Regions from separate parts of the Litoribrevibacter euphylliae genome, predicted to be linked through region 2. Evidence: predicted binding sites of a transcription regulator. Region 2 holds the regulator's gene; each other region holds the start of a gene.
The links. The regulator sigma-54, encoded in region 2, starts transcription at its own class of promoters, with help from an activator protein. The targets are predictions, from matches to a motif close to TGGCACNNNNNTTGCTNT.

Region 1 (4,838 bases), on a different contig from region 2:
ATAGCGCTTTTTCCAATACCCAACGAATTGAACGGTCGTCGTCGACGATCCAGACGTTATTCGTTTTGTTCATGATGATAACTCCAAAGGTAGATAAATTGTGAAATCCGTTTTCCCTGGCTCACTCTTACATTCGATCAGGCCTTCGTGTTGAGTGATGATGGACTGAGAAATGGAGAGCCCCAAACCAGTGCCTTCGGCTCGGCCACTGATCATTGGGTAGAAAATGTTCTCGAGAATGTCTTCTGGAATACCTGGGCCGTTGTCGATGATGTCCAGCTGGCAGACTAGGCGGTGGCGTTGCGCACCAATAGTAAACTGTCGTAACGCTCGGGTTCTAAAGCTTATAGAAGGCGACTCTACATTGTTCTCTTGTAGCGCCTGCATGGCATTACGACTGATATTAAGAATGGCCTGAATTAACTGAGATGGGTCAGCCGCAAATTCAGGAATGCTCGGGTCGTAATCACGAATCAGTTTAATCGAGCCCTTTGTCTCCACTTCAATCAGCGTGCAGACGCGTTCGATGATTTCATGAACGTTGGTTTCTATTCGTTCCGGTAATTTACGAGGCCCCAACATTTTATCCACAAGACGGCGAAGGCGATCCGTCTCTTCAATAATGACATTGGTGAATTCCGCCAGCTGTGGATCATTCAATTCTCGCTCTAATAGCTGTGCTGCACCGCGAATTCCGCCAAGAGGGTTTTTGACTTCATGGGCGAGCCCTCTTACCAACACTTGAGTGGTGGCTTGTTTGGCCATCAGCTCTTCTTCCCGAGAAATTCGAATTAAACGATCGCGGGGTTGCAACTCCATGATCAGGAAGGTCTGACTGTTTACCTCGGTGATTGGGGTAACAATGTAATCGAGTGTGATCGGAGTACGAGTTGGAAGATGCAGTGTGGTTTCACGTCTAGTGAAGGGGTGGCAGCTCTTAGCGGATTGTTCGAGGAGCGCGAGATTTTCTTCATCCTCAAGGAACAAGCTGCTGATGTGCACATTTTTCATGCGATTAGCACTAACCTGTAGCAACATCTCTGCAGCCGGATTCATATAGCGGATCGTTAGATCATTCGCTAACTCGATGACAGAGGTGTTTAGGTTATCAAGAATTCGTTTATATGAGGTTTGATTATCCATAATAGTGCACAACAATGACCAATACTAAGCAAAAGCAAGAAGCAAGCCAGCTTCTAGGTATGCTACATAGACAGTAAAACAACACGCTTGGTGCGATTTATCTGAGTTTTAATCCCGAAAAATGGGATTTCCTAAGTTTATTTTAGGGCGATATTGGTATTGATGCACTAAATTGGTGCTTTTAGTTTCTGTGATGATAAGAACGCTTATTTTGGTGTTTTGCGTTTAACCATTGGGCGGTGGATAAAGACAGTGATGGCGGGGCTGGTCATTATATTGCTGCCTTGCTTATCCAGAATTTGAACAGCAACTGAATGTTCGCCGCGATCTATATTTTGAACATTGAATTGGGTGAGAGAGGTAGGCTCTCCGATAGCGCGTTGATCAATCAGTAGTTGGTATTTATCGCCTTTTTTCAGCGAAGGGTTAGAACTTACTGCTACGGTGAAGCTTCCAGCGGTGCCATGAATGTTGGCTTCATGTTCAGGGAAATCTACGGTAACGCTGCTGTATCGGGCAGTGGCATTGACCTGGGCTTTATCCTCTTCTTCCTCTGTTGTTTCTGGAAGGTTATAGCTTGGTGCTTTGTAAGGATGAAGCGGTTCAATATTTAGAATCTCGGCATCAGGATGCGGTTGATCAGAATAAACCACAGTACCATCTTCTGTAACCCATTTGTAAACCTTGGCTTGCACTGAGTTGGTGCATGCGAATGCCAGGGCTAGGACTGAGCTCAGTAGGACGGTTTTTTTCATGGTAAATCAACTGCCTATTCAAGAATCATAGGGGGTTATGATCGTATAAAAATTGATTTTAGTATAGTAAATAAAAAGCCTCCCATGAGGGAGGCTTTTTTAGTTTATTCCGTTCTTACGAAAGGATTAAACAGAGTAGTACATGTCGAACTCAACTGGGTGAGTTGTCATGTTCAAACGCTCAACTTCTTCCTGCTTAAGCTCGATGTATGCATCGATCATATCGTCAGTGAATACGCCGCCTTCTTTCAGGAAGTCACGGTCTTCGTTAAGTGCTGCAAGAGCAACGTCGAACGTTTCTGCAACAGTTGGGATAGCTGCTGCTTCTTCCGCTGGAAGATCATACAAATCTTTATCTGCTGGATCGCCAGGGTGGATCTTGTTCTTAACACCGTCAAGGCCAGCCATAAGCATAGCTGCGAATGCCAAGTATGGGTTAGCGGTTGGATCCGGGAAGCGAGCTTCGATACGCTTACCTTTTGGAGATGCAACGTAAGGAATACGGATAGAAGCAGAACGGTTACGCGCTGAGTAAGCTAGCATAACTGGTGCTTCGAAACCTGGAACAAGACGCTTGTACGAGTTAGTAGAAGCGTTAGCGAATGCGTTGATCGCGCGAGCGTGCTTGATGATACCGCCGATGTAGTAAAGAGCAGTTTCACTTAGGCCAGCGTATGCGTCACCAGCGAATTGGTTTTCACCGTCTTTCCAGAAAGATTGGTGAACGTGCATACCAGAACCGTTGTCACCAACTAGTGGCTTAGGCATGAAGGTAGCAGTTTTACCATACATGTGAGCAACGTTGTGTACGCAGTACTTAAGAACCTGAACTTCGTCCGCTTTCTTAACTAGTGTGTTGAAACGAACACCGATTTCGTTCTGACCTGCAGTCGCAACTTCGTGGTGGTGTACTTCAACGTCTTGGCCCATTGCTTCAAGAGCAGCACACATTGCAGTACGGATTTCGTAGCAAGAATCGATTGGTGGAACTGGGAAGTAACCGCCTTTAACACGTGGACGGTGACCAGTGTTACCGCCTTCGAAGTCTGCGTGAGTAGACCAGTCAGCTTCTTCTGATTCAATTGAGTAGCTAGCACCAGAGATGTCAGCTTTCCACTTAACGCTGTCAAAGATGAAGAATTCTGGCTCAGGACCGAAGAATGCAGTATCGCCTAGACCAGTAGATTGTAGGTAAGCTTCAGCGCGCTTAGCTACAGAACGTGGGTCACGCTCGTAACCTTGCATAGTAGCAGGCTCGATGATGTCGCAACGCAAGTTAACAGTTACTTCTTCAGTAAAAGGATCAAGTACAGGCGTTTCGTCGTCTGGCATAAGAATCATGTCTGATTCGTTAATGCCTTTCCAACCAGAAATAGAAGAACCATCGAACATTTGACCGTTTTCGAAGAACTCTTCGCCAACTTCGGTCGCAGGAATAGTTACGTGCTGCTCTTTACCGCGCGTGTCAGTAAAACGAAGGTCAACCCACTTCGCATTATGCTCTTTAATTAGCTCAATTGTATTGCTAGACATTTGTCTCTCCGCTACACATAAATTTAACCGGATCGTTCCTAATAAGAGACGCTTATTATAAGAATCGAACCAGCATTAATCCTTTAGATTTCGGGTGTACCCGTATCTTGTGTTTTTAATAAAGCAAATGGTGTGCCATTAACTTTGATTGAGCTAAACCGCAAGATTACTGCATTCGCCCGATGAAGCTACTATAGCTATGCTTTTTATTAGTGCAAGCGCTTTTTATGTTGCACTAAAATGGTGCTTATGCGTCTGTTTGGTGCGGTAAATAGGGTGTGTGAAAATTGAACTGGATGAGTGGTTGTCTATACTGAAGCACATATTTTGTACCGCTATAAAGGGTCAGGTATAATCGCCGCTCATTTTTCCTTCTGCCCGGTATTTTGCTCACTCATGAAGTACATCATTAAGCTATTTCCTGAAATAACCATTAAAAGTCGCCCTGTTCGAAAGCAACTCATTAAGCAACTGAAAGCGAATCTAAGAAACGTTCTGAAACGCATTGACCCTAAGCTAACTGTGACTGGTCAGTGGGATTCGGTGGAAGTAGAAACGGCTTCGGAAGATTCCGTGATTGTGGATCAGGTGACGGAAGCATTGGGCCATATCCCGGGTATTGCTTATTTCCTAAGCGTTCAAAAATATCCTTATGAAAGCTTTGACGATACTTTGGAAAAAGCTAAAGCGCTTTATGGTCATGAGATTGAAGGGAAAACCTTGTGCGTGCGGGTTAAGCGTGCAGGTAAGCATGATTTTAAATCCATTGATGCAGAGCGTTATTTAGGTGGTGGTTTGCGTCAACACTGTAATGCCAGAGGCATTGATCTGAAGAACCCTGAAATACAGATCAATATGGAGATTCGAGATCAGTGGTTGTATCTCGTGCATCAAAAACATCCAGGCTTAGGTGGCTTTCCGTTGGGCTCTCAAGAGTCGGTACTTTCTTTAATGTCAGGTGGGTTCGATTCTACCGTTGCCAGTTATTTAACGATGCGTCGAGGCATCAAAACACACTTCTGTTTCTTCAATCTTGGCGGTAAAGCGCATGAATTGGGTGTGAAAGAAGTCTCGCACTATATTTGGGAGAAATTTGGCAGTTCCCACGGTGTAAAGTTTGTCAGTGTCCCGTTTGAGGGCGTTGTTGCTGAGATTCTGGAAAAAGTTGATAACTCTTACATGGGCGTAGTGTTGAAACGCATGATGTATAGAGCTGCAAGTGCGGTCGCTGAGAAGATGGAGTTGGATACCATTGTCACCGGTGAGAGTGTGGCGCAGGTGTCCAGTCAAACTCTGAAGAACCTGTCGGTGATCGATCGTGTAACCGATACGTTGGTTTTAAGACCTTTGGTTACGACGCACAAGCAAGAGATTGTTGATATTGCGACCGAGATCGGCACTTACGAA
Region 2 (4,838 bases):
TGTAATGTCATCTAACATGTCTTTTGTAGTTTGTTGGGCACTAAGAAAGTCCACGACTTCTTGATCTCTGCCGGTAAAGTTTCTGAGCGTTGGTTCCCAGTAGGGGTTTGGTAGGCATCGAACATCGAACATTAAATCGCTGTCGCTGGGCACGCCGTACTTGAATCCAAAAGATTGAATCAGCAACGATACTTCATTGGTTTTATGGGTGGCGACACGATTACGCATTAAACTACGAAGTTCATGAACAGACATGGTCGATGTATCGACGACCAGGTCCGCATTGTTCAGTAGAGGACCGAGAATTTTTCGCTCTAATTGAATGGCTTCTCTCAGGGAGCACGAGTCTGAGCTTAAGGGGTGTTTTCTTCGTGATGCGTTGTAGCGCTTAACGATAATATCTTCATCGCTGTCCAAGAAGATTACCTGATATTCGATCGTCTTTTTCTTTAGCGCTTCAAATGTTTTGTTTAACTGTTCATGACTGCCGTCGAAGTTTCTGATATCGACACTGATGGCTGTGTTTTCATAAGCACTGGAGTTGGAAATAGCATCAAGTAAATTAAGCAGAAGGGGTTCAGGAAGATTGTCGATGCAATAGAAACCACAGTCTTCTAAGGCGTGTAACGCAGAGCTTTTTCCGGAACCAGAACGGCCACTGACAAAGATTAATTTCATTGGTGACTCCTCGGTTCCTTCAAATTATGGCTATTAAGTTTAGCTGGTTATTACGTAAAAAAGTTCATCGTCTGATTGGGTCGCTCGCAAAGAGTCCCTGAAATCAGCATGACTAAACTTTCCTGCGATGGTTGCCAGAATATCTAAATGATCATCATTGGCTTCTTGTGGTACCACCAGTGCGAAAATAATATCGACTTTTTGTTTGTCCAACGAATCAAAGTCGATAGGCGTTTCCAGCATCAGTAATACACCGATTGGTTTCTCGCAGGAAGGTAAGCGACAGTGAGGAATACCAATACCATCCCCCAGGCCAGTACTGCCGAGACGTTCGCGTTCGATGAGCGCATCAAAAATTTCGTGTGCGGAAGGCCCTGAAATGTGTTCAGCGAGGATCTGGGAGATTTCTTCGATGGTGCGTTTTTTACTCTGACAGGAAGCGCACCATAAGGTGCGCTGTTTGGATAGTATGCTTGATAAATCCATTAAGGCTGCTCGTTAATTTTTCTCATGTCGCAGCTACATGTTATATGGGTTGATTTGTTTACTGGGGTTAACGAGCCAAAGATTTTTCTTTGTGTTTAATTAATTGACGATCTAATTTATCTGTTAGTGCGTCAATTGCAGCATAAAGATCATCATGCTCTGCATTAGCAAACACTTCACCACCGGTTACATGTAACTTGGCTTCTGCCAGTTGTCTTTGTTTTTCAATACTCAGTGTAACTTGAACATTTGTTATTTGGTCATAGTGTCGCTCAAGTCGATCCAATTTGGAAGTAACATAATCGCGAATGTTGGTAGTAATATCGAGGTGGTGGCCACTGATGTTTACTTGCATATAGGACTCCTTAATTTAGTATGCTGTGGTCCAAAAGAATCCAGCTTATAAGGTGAAGCTGGAGGAGGTCTGTGCCTCCTTCATCTTTAATATAGTCCTAGCATGCAATGAATACAATGACCTGTATCAATTAGCTACCTCAGATTAAAAATTCCTTTAAACCAAGCGCTTACGTTCATTCGAAGGTGGGATGTTCATCGCCTCCCGATACTTGGCGATGGTTCGTCTTGCAACTTTAATCCCTTGCTCACCCAGTAAAGTGGCAATTTTGTTATCACTGAGCGGCTTTTTAGGATTCTCTGCGGCGACAAGTTTCTTGATAATGGCGCGGATTGCGGTCGAAGAGCATTCGCCACCAGAAGAGGTGCTGACGTGGCTCGAAAAGAAGTATTTCAACTCGAAGATGCCACGAGGCGTGTGTATGTATTTCTGCGTAGTGACACGGGAAATGGTTGATTCGTGCATTTCAACGGCTTCAGCAATGTCGTGCAGAACCAGAGGTTTCATGGCTTCATCGCCATAATCCAGGAAGCCGCGTTGGTGCTCCATAATTTTAGTGGCGACTTTTAGCAGCGTTTCATTCCGACTTTGAAGACTCTTCAGAAACCATTTTGCTTCCTGCATGTGATCCTTCAGGAAGGTATTGTCAGCACTGGAATCCGCACGTCGAATCAACGAGGCATAACTTGGATTGATGCGAATCTTAGGTGTGATTTCCGGATTTAAATCGACACGCCAACGGCCATTGGTTTTCTGAACAACTACGTCAGGCACCACATAGTCGGGCGTCTGTTGATTGATCTGTTCGCCAGGACGAGGATGCAGTGTTTGAATCAGGCTGATGATTTCTTTTAGTACATCTTCTTTGATGCGTCCTTTGCGCATAATGCCGGCAAAGTCTTTGTTGCCAAGCAGCTCTAAATGGCGCAATACGACGATTTTTGCTTCTGATAAAAACGGTGTTTCAGGTGGCATCTGATTAAGCTGAACCTGAAGACACTCCTGTAAATTTCGCGCGCCAGAACCGACTGGATCAAAACGTTGAATCAAATGCAGAACCGCTTCAACTTCCTCAATGTCGACGCGATTCTCGTCATCTTCAGAGAGGTCGAGTTCTGAGTTGGCGCTGATACAAATGTCTTCAACCGATGTTTGCAGGTAACCATCATCATCAATGCCGTCGAGAATATTTTCTGCAATGATACGATCCGTGTCGCTCATTGGCGTTAAATTCAATTGCCAGCTTAAGTGATCTTGAAGTGTTTCGGTGACGGTATTACGGGATTCAAAATCATAGTCATCATCGTCTGACGGCGCTGAAGCTTGAGTTGGAGTGTGTTGATAAATGTCATCCCAACCGGTATCTATGGTGAGGTCTTCAGGGATGTCGTTGTTCCACTCACTGTCAGTTTCAGTGGCTTCTTGCGATGATGTTTGAAAATCATCACGACTGAAATCGTCGCCGCTGTCGCTATGATCGCCCGCGAGAAAATCGGTATCTTCTGAGTTTGATGGTGTTTCGCCTGGATCGGAATCAAGCGGCTTTTCTGCCATTTGATCTTCAATGGAAGGTTGTGAGGCTTGTTCAAAATCCTCTTCCACTTCTAGCATTGGATTATTTTCCAAGGCTTGCTGAATTTCTTGTTGTAAATCCAGGGTTGAAAGTTGTAACAGTCGAATGGCCTGTTGCAACTGAGGTGTCATGGTTAATGACTGCCCCATCTTGAGCTGAAGCGATGTCTTCATAAATTACAACGTATCCTTATGCTTTCACTCAGCGTGTGCGGTTGTAATCTGAAGAAATGATGTTGTGAAAACCGCACAAGCAAATTATTTGCCATTGGCAATCAAGTATAAACCAAAATAAGTTCAAAAGTGTTGATTTGTGTATCTGGAAAACTCAAAACAGTATGGCCTGAATTAAATGTTGAAGTTCTCTCCGAGATAGATGTCTTTTACTTTTTGATTATTCAGGACGTCATCACTTTGTCCTTCGGCAATGATATGACCTTCACCAACAATGTACGCTTTGTCACAGATTCCCAACGTCTCTCGAACATTGTGGTCTGTAATCAGTACGCCAATGCCCAACCCTTTCAAATGATTGATAATGCCCTGAATATCGTTCACCGATATTGGGTCGACTCCGGCAAAAGGTTCATCTAATAGAATAAACTTAGGATCCGTGGCTAATGCTCGTGCGATTTCTGCACGTCTGCGTTCACCACCGGATAAACTCATCCCTAATGAATCGCGTATGTGAGTGATGTGGAATTCTTGCAGAAGATACTCAAGCTTCTCTTTTTTCTGTTCTTCGGTCAGGTCTTTTCTAAGCTCTAAAATACCGTAAATGTTTTCAGCAACGGTGAGCTTTCTAAAGATGGACGCTTCTTGAGGTAGATACCCTAAGCCGACTTGTGCTCGACCATGCATTGGGTAATGCGTGATGTCTTTATCATCTATGGTGACCTTTCCTTGATCCGCTTGTACCAAGCCCACAATCATATAGAAACAGGTGGTTTTACCTGCGCCATTAGGCCCTAGTAACCCTACGACCTCGCCACTGCTTACCGACAGAGAAACGTCTTTAATGATTTTGCGTTTATTATAGCTTTTAGCGAGGTGCGCGGCTTTTAGACAACTCATGTATCTATCTCGATATTAATTGGTAGGCTACAGAAAAGCTCTATGCTCTTACTTGTTCGATTCCTGTTGCGGAGTCTCTTCTTTCTTAGGGGGATAGAAGATCATTTTTATAGGTCTATCAGTTGTATCTTGTGATCCATTTTGGTTTTTCTTCGCATTAAGCTCGCCCGTTTTTAAAGAGTAGATAATTTTCTCTGCTGAGAGTCGATCTTTGTCTTTATAGACAACGCCATTTCCGGTGACTTCAGCAATTTCTTCGGCGACCTTAAGATCCAGTGTCTTGCCTTCAATATGGGTAGGCTGTTCACCGAGCTTAAGAATTTGTTGGTACTTGGCAGGCTCACCAAAGGCTTTCATACGGGTCACTTCATTGTTAACGGAATACAGAATGACTCGATCCGCCTTTAGTTTTGCTGTGCCCTGGGTAATGATGACATTGCCCGTGTATTCCGCAATACCAGTTTCATTATTGAGTTTGGCTTGATTGGCTTCCAGCTCAATCGGTTGGTTCCTGTCTTCAGGCAGTGCTATAGCTGTGCTGGCACTGAATAGAGTTAATAGAAACAGTGGTGTGAGTAATTTACTTTTGAACGTCATGCGTTCCTCTTACATTCGATTTCAATAGGGTTTCACTGGTATTGAAGTCAGTAAAAAATCCACGACTTTCGATAAA
Region 3 (4,838 bases), on a different contig from region 2:
AGGAATAATCAATGAAGTTCGGAAACAGCCATTGAATGGCGAAGGTGGTATAGGCGCCCAGCATCATCATCTCGCCGTGGGCCATGTTGATTACGCCCATTACACCGAAGGTAATGGCTAAGCCAATTGCAGCAAGTAACAGCACGGAACCTAAGCTCAAACCAAAGAACAGGTTTTCCGCAACGCCGTACAGTTCCTGACGGGATTCGATGGCTTCAATGGATTTATCAATGGCGGTGATGAAGGCTTTTTGTTCCGCACTGGCGTCAGTTTGGCCGAGTTGTGCTTTGGTTTGGTTAAGCAGCGCGAGTACTTTAGGGTCGTCACTGCTTTCCAATTGTGCGGCGGCCGACGTTTGCGTGGCTAAATCACCGTGCTTAAGCTGGATGGCCGCAATGGTGGTTTCGATGGCTTCCAAAACGCTGGATGAAGTTTCGGTGTCTAGCTTGGCAGCGAGTGTTGGTAATAGTTCGGCGTCCAACGCATCTCTGAGGTTGCGAACCGCAGTCAGGCGAGTGTCTTCGTCTTTAGCGTTGAGCTGTAAACCGGCAAGTGCGGTTCGAATTTCACCGCGAATCTTGTTGTTTACTTTAATTTTTTTCAGTTTGCTTTTCTTAAAGTCACCAATGACTTCATTCGTTAGAGCACTGTAGGCGGTGTATTGCTTACCTTCACCTTTTTCAATGTAAACAAATTGGCCAGTGGCTTTAACGTAATAAAGTTTGCCTTCCAGCATTTGGCTCAGCACTGTGGTGGCCTGTGCGTCGCCGGTGGTGGCAATGGCTTGAACGGCGTCAATGCGTTCGTTGGTTTTTTTGGATTTCAGCCCTTCAAACTGGGCTTCTATGGATGCGGGCGAGCCGTAGCTGAGGCTTGCCAGAAGAAGCGATGAGAACAACGCGAAAATGAGTTTGAACCTGGTCATGATGTATTCCAAAGATACGTTCAATTCATGATCTCAGAACCAAAAATACCCCTACCCATTGAGCAGGCATATATAGAGTTCGGAGGAAATGCTTTAAAGGATGTTCAGGCCAAGTCCCTTTTGACCTGAAGCATCAGAGTGATCTAATGATCGATTATTCGTAGTTCTGGCCAGAACATACGCTGGTTTCGATGTTGTAGTTACCGCAGTTGATTGGTGCGGTCCAATCGGCAACCACTTTAGAACTGCTTGGCAAGTGATCCGTCCAAGCATCCCCAATCACGCCTTTCTTGGTTTGCCACACAATCTCGAACTGGCCGTCGTCCTGGATTTCACCAATCAACACCGGCTTGGTCAGGTGGTGGTTGGTGTTCATTACTGCTGTACCGCCAGTCAGGTTAGAGACTGTGATGCCATACATGGCGTCACGTACTGCATCCACCTCTTCAGTACCTGCGATTTCAACCGCTTTTGCCCACATTTTGAAACCGATGTAAGTGGCTTCCATTGGGTCGTTGGTTACGCGGTCTTCATTGCCAACGTGCTTCTGCCATTTCTCGATGAACTCTTCGTTGACGTCGCTTTCAGCACTCTGGAAGTAGTTCCAGGCTGCTAAGTGACCCACCAGAGGGCCGGTGTCGATGCCTGACAATTCTTCTTCACCTACCGAGAAAGCGATTACTGGAATGTCTTCGGCAGAAACGCCTTGGTTACCCAGCTCTTTGTAGAAAGGTACGTTCGCGTCACCGTTGATGGTGGAGATAACCGCTGTTTTCTTGCCTGCTGCGCCGAACTTCTTAATGTCGCTTACGATGGTTTGCCAATCCGAATGACCGAACGGCGTGTAGTTGATCATGATGTCTTTCTCAGCCACGCCTTTGGCTTTCAGGTAGGCTTCAAGAATCTTGTTGGTGGTGCGAGGGTAAACGTAGTCGGTGCCTGCAAGTACGAAGCGGGTAACACTGCCACCTTCTTCGCTCATTAAGTAATCCACCGCTGGAATGGCCTGTTGGTTTGGCGCAGCACCTGTGTAGAACACGTTCTTCGAGGATTCTTCCCCTTCGTACTGAACTGGGTAGAACATCAAACCGTTCAGCTCTTCAACTACCGGAAGCACAGATTTACGAGAAACAGACGTCCAGCAGCCGAAGATCACATCTACTTTTTCTTTGGAAAGCAGCTCACGACCTTTTTCTGCAAACAGCGGCCAGTTAGACGCCGGGTCTACGACCACAGGTTCAAGCTTCTTACCAAGCAAGCCACCAGCTTTGTTCTGTTCTTCGATCATCATCAGCACGGTATCTTTTAGCGTCGTTTCAGAAATCGCCATGGTGCCGGAAAGGGAGTGCAATACACCGACCTTGATGGTGTCGTCAGCTGCCATTACTGCAGAGCCAAATGATACAGAAAGCGCTAATGCAGAAAATTGCGAAAGTTTCTTAATGCTTTTCATCGTGATTCCTTGTTCTTTAATGAGTCATTTTCTTTGTATGTTGGTACTTATGGGGTTGGCTAAACCAAACGGAATCGAGCGAAGAAAAGAACGGGCGGTTATGTAATTGGGTTGCCTCTGAATGTCCTTTTCTGTGTCGGTGGTGTATTCCTTATGCTTGGTTAGCCAACCTTAACCTCTTGATTGTGAGTCTCGAGCTGAGTCGATTGATCTTGGTTACAGCAACGGCTGTGCCATACTTGGCTAAAGCTTGTGGTTGTGGGGCTTAACTCAAATAAAAGTTGTCTACTTGGTTTGTTTGTGCGGTATTTTGGTGCACTACTTTTAGGTGTGGCACTGAGATGGTTCAGAAATCATTTAGTACGACAATTATCTTATTTATTTCAAAGGAGTTCTGCACTAGCAGAGTGCAGGTTGGGTGCGGTGTTGCAGGTAATAAAGTAATTTAAAAAATTGTCTATATGGTTATTTATTTACCTGGCAAACACTTTGCTATGTATTTGTCAGCTCGATTTTTTTCAGGATTAAGGAAGACCGTTGAACGATCAAACTATGGTGGATGCACCGGTAGGAGCGCCAAAGCTCGATCCCAATCTACATTGGCTAGCGAACTATCAAGCGGAATTGGTGTATCTGGATGGAAAGACACGACTGGGTCGAACAGACAGCTTTGGGCCGTTACGTGTGCAACGACCGTTTTATCCGGAAGGTGATGTGTGCAGTCATTTGTACTTGTTGCACCCTCCGGGCGGGTTAGTTGCCGGGGATTACCTCACCATCGGGTTTCACCTTGGGCCGAAAGCGCAAGCCTTAGTAACCACGCCATCAGCAGGCAAGGTCTATAACAACATCACTGAACGTAAGCAGTATCAAAAGGTGCATCTTACTGTGGCCGATGCCGCGGTGATGGAATGGCTTCCTCAGGAAACCATTGTCTTTGATGGTGCTAAAGGTGAATTGATAACCGAAGTAGAACTGGAATCGGCAGGTACTTTTGTTGGCTGGGACATCGTCTGTATGGGCAGGCCAAGCAGCGAAGATTGGTTTGAACGCGGCTCGGTACGACAGCTCTTATCCATTAAGCGAGCGGGGCGGTTAGTTCATATTGAGAACAATGTGATTGATGCCGACTCGGGCATTATGAAGGTGCGTTCTGGTTTGGCCGGTCAGCCGGTGTTTGGCAGCTTTATGATTACCTCGGATAACTTATCTGAACTAACCGAAGAACAACGAGACACCTTGGAGGGTATGGCCAAAGGTGCGTTGGTGTCTGTAACGGCAAAGCCAGGCATTACGGTTGTGCGCTATCTTGGCGCTTGCTCAGAAACCGCGAAAAAAGTGTTTGCCCAATATTGGGCGTGGGTGCGTGAAGAGGTAAACCAACGTGGTGCGTGTCCGCCAAGAGTTTGGAATACCTAATCCGTAGATACAGGATTATTGATTGCTTGATCAGCTTAGTAGCTGATTTAAGCAGACAGAACAAAAAGTTAAGTTTTTTATTAATGATAAATCATGAGCTGCACTAAAAATGGTTAGTTGTTGTCTAGTCGCTGCATGATTATGGATCACTCAACGAGGACGTTATGGAACTCTCACCCAGAGAAAAAGATAAGTTGCTTATTTTTGTGGCAGCCGAGTTAGCAGAAAAGCGCCGACAACGTGGCGTTAAATTGAACTATCCGGAGTGTATTGCCCTGATTTCGGCGTACATCATGGAAGGTGCGCGAGATGGTAAGACCGTGGCCGAACTGATGAACGAAGGTCGTCAGGTGATCAGTCGTGATGAAGTAATGGACGGTATCGATGCCATGCTGCATGAAGTGCAAGTGGAAGCGACCTTTCCGGACGGTACCAAACTGGTGACGGTTCATAATCCGATTGCATAAGGAGAATGTTATGGCAGGGGGTAGTAATACAAGTTCAACCAGCAAGATGATTCCTGGTGAATACATAGTCGCGGATGAACCGATTGTTTTGAATGAAGGGCGTAAGACGGTGACGGTTCAGGTGTCGAACTCGGGGGACCGCCCCATCCAGGTGGGTTCTCATTATCATTTTTACGAAACCAATCTTTCCCTTCAATTTGATCGTGATGTAACTAAGGGCTATCGCTTGAACATTCCGGCGGGCACAGCGGTGCGTTTCGAGCCGGGTCAGACCCGTGAGGTTGAGCTGGTGGAGTATGCGGGCACGAAAACGGTATACGGCTTCCGTGGTGACGTGATGGGTAAAGTATGAGGTTGGTAAGGTATGAAGCTGGCAAAGTAAAAGGGATAGGACGAACACAATGACAACCATAGATCGTAAAGCCTATGTAGATATGTACGGCCCAACCGTCGGCGACAAAGTACGTTTGGGCGACACCGAATTATTCATTTCACCAGAGAAAGACTTCACCGTGTATGGCGATGAAGTGAAGTTCGGTGGCGGTAAGGTAATTCGTGATGGCATGGGCCAGAG

Region 1: glnL (nitrogen regulation protein NR(II)) is a predicted target of sigma-54. The motif match lies at 1,175-1,192, and genes of this name have one in related genera.
Region 3: ACFOEK_RS18130 (urease accessory protein UreD) is a predicted target of sigma-54. The motif match lies at 2,857-2,874, and genes of this name have one in related genera.

Annotation. Positions count from the first base shown of each region.
Region 1 covers NZ_JBHRSZ010000006.1:239,327-244,164, forward strand. The annotation lists gene glnG (nitrogen regulation protein NR(I)) at 1-73, opposite strand, end outside; gene glnL (nitrogen regulation protein NR(II)) at 70-1,143, opposite strand; gene ACFOEK_RS15085 (DUF4124 domain-containing protein) at 1,350-1,898, opposite strand; gene glnA (glutamate--ammonia ligase) at 2,025-3,431, opposite strand; gene thiI (tRNA uracil 4-sulfurtransferase ThiI) at 3,828-4,838, shown strand, end outside.
Region 2 covers NZ_JBHRSZ010000002.1:1,065,629-1,070,466, reverse strand. The annotation lists gene rapZ (RNase adapter RapZ) at 1-678, opposite strand, end outside; gene ptsN (PTS IIA-like nitrogen regulatory protein PtsN) at 718-1,164, opposite strand; gene hpf (ribosome hibernation-promoting factor, HPF/YfiA family) at 1,232-1,519, opposite strand; gene ACFOEK_RS06495 (RNA polymerase factor sigma-54) at 1,676-3,265, opposite strand; gene lptB (LPS export ABC transporter ATP-binding protein) at 3,440-4,165, opposite strand; gene lptA (lipopolysaccharide transport periplasmic protein LptA) at 4,214-4,762, opposite strand; gene lptC (LPS export ABC transporter periplasmic protein LptC) at 4,746-4,838, opposite strand, start outside.
Region 3 covers NZ_JBHRSZ010000007.1:673,551-678,388, forward strand. The annotation lists gene urtB (urea ABC transporter permease subunit UrtB) at 1-925, opposite strand, end outside; gene urtA (urea ABC transporter substrate-binding protein) at 1,080-2,378, opposite strand; gene ACFOEK_RS18130 (urease accessory protein UreD) at 2,916-3,797, shown strand; gene ureA (urease subunit gamma) at 3,962-4,264, shown strand; gene ACFOEK_RS18140 (urease subunit beta) at 4,311-4,616, shown strand; gene ureC (urease subunit alpha) at 4,666-4,838, shown strand, end outside.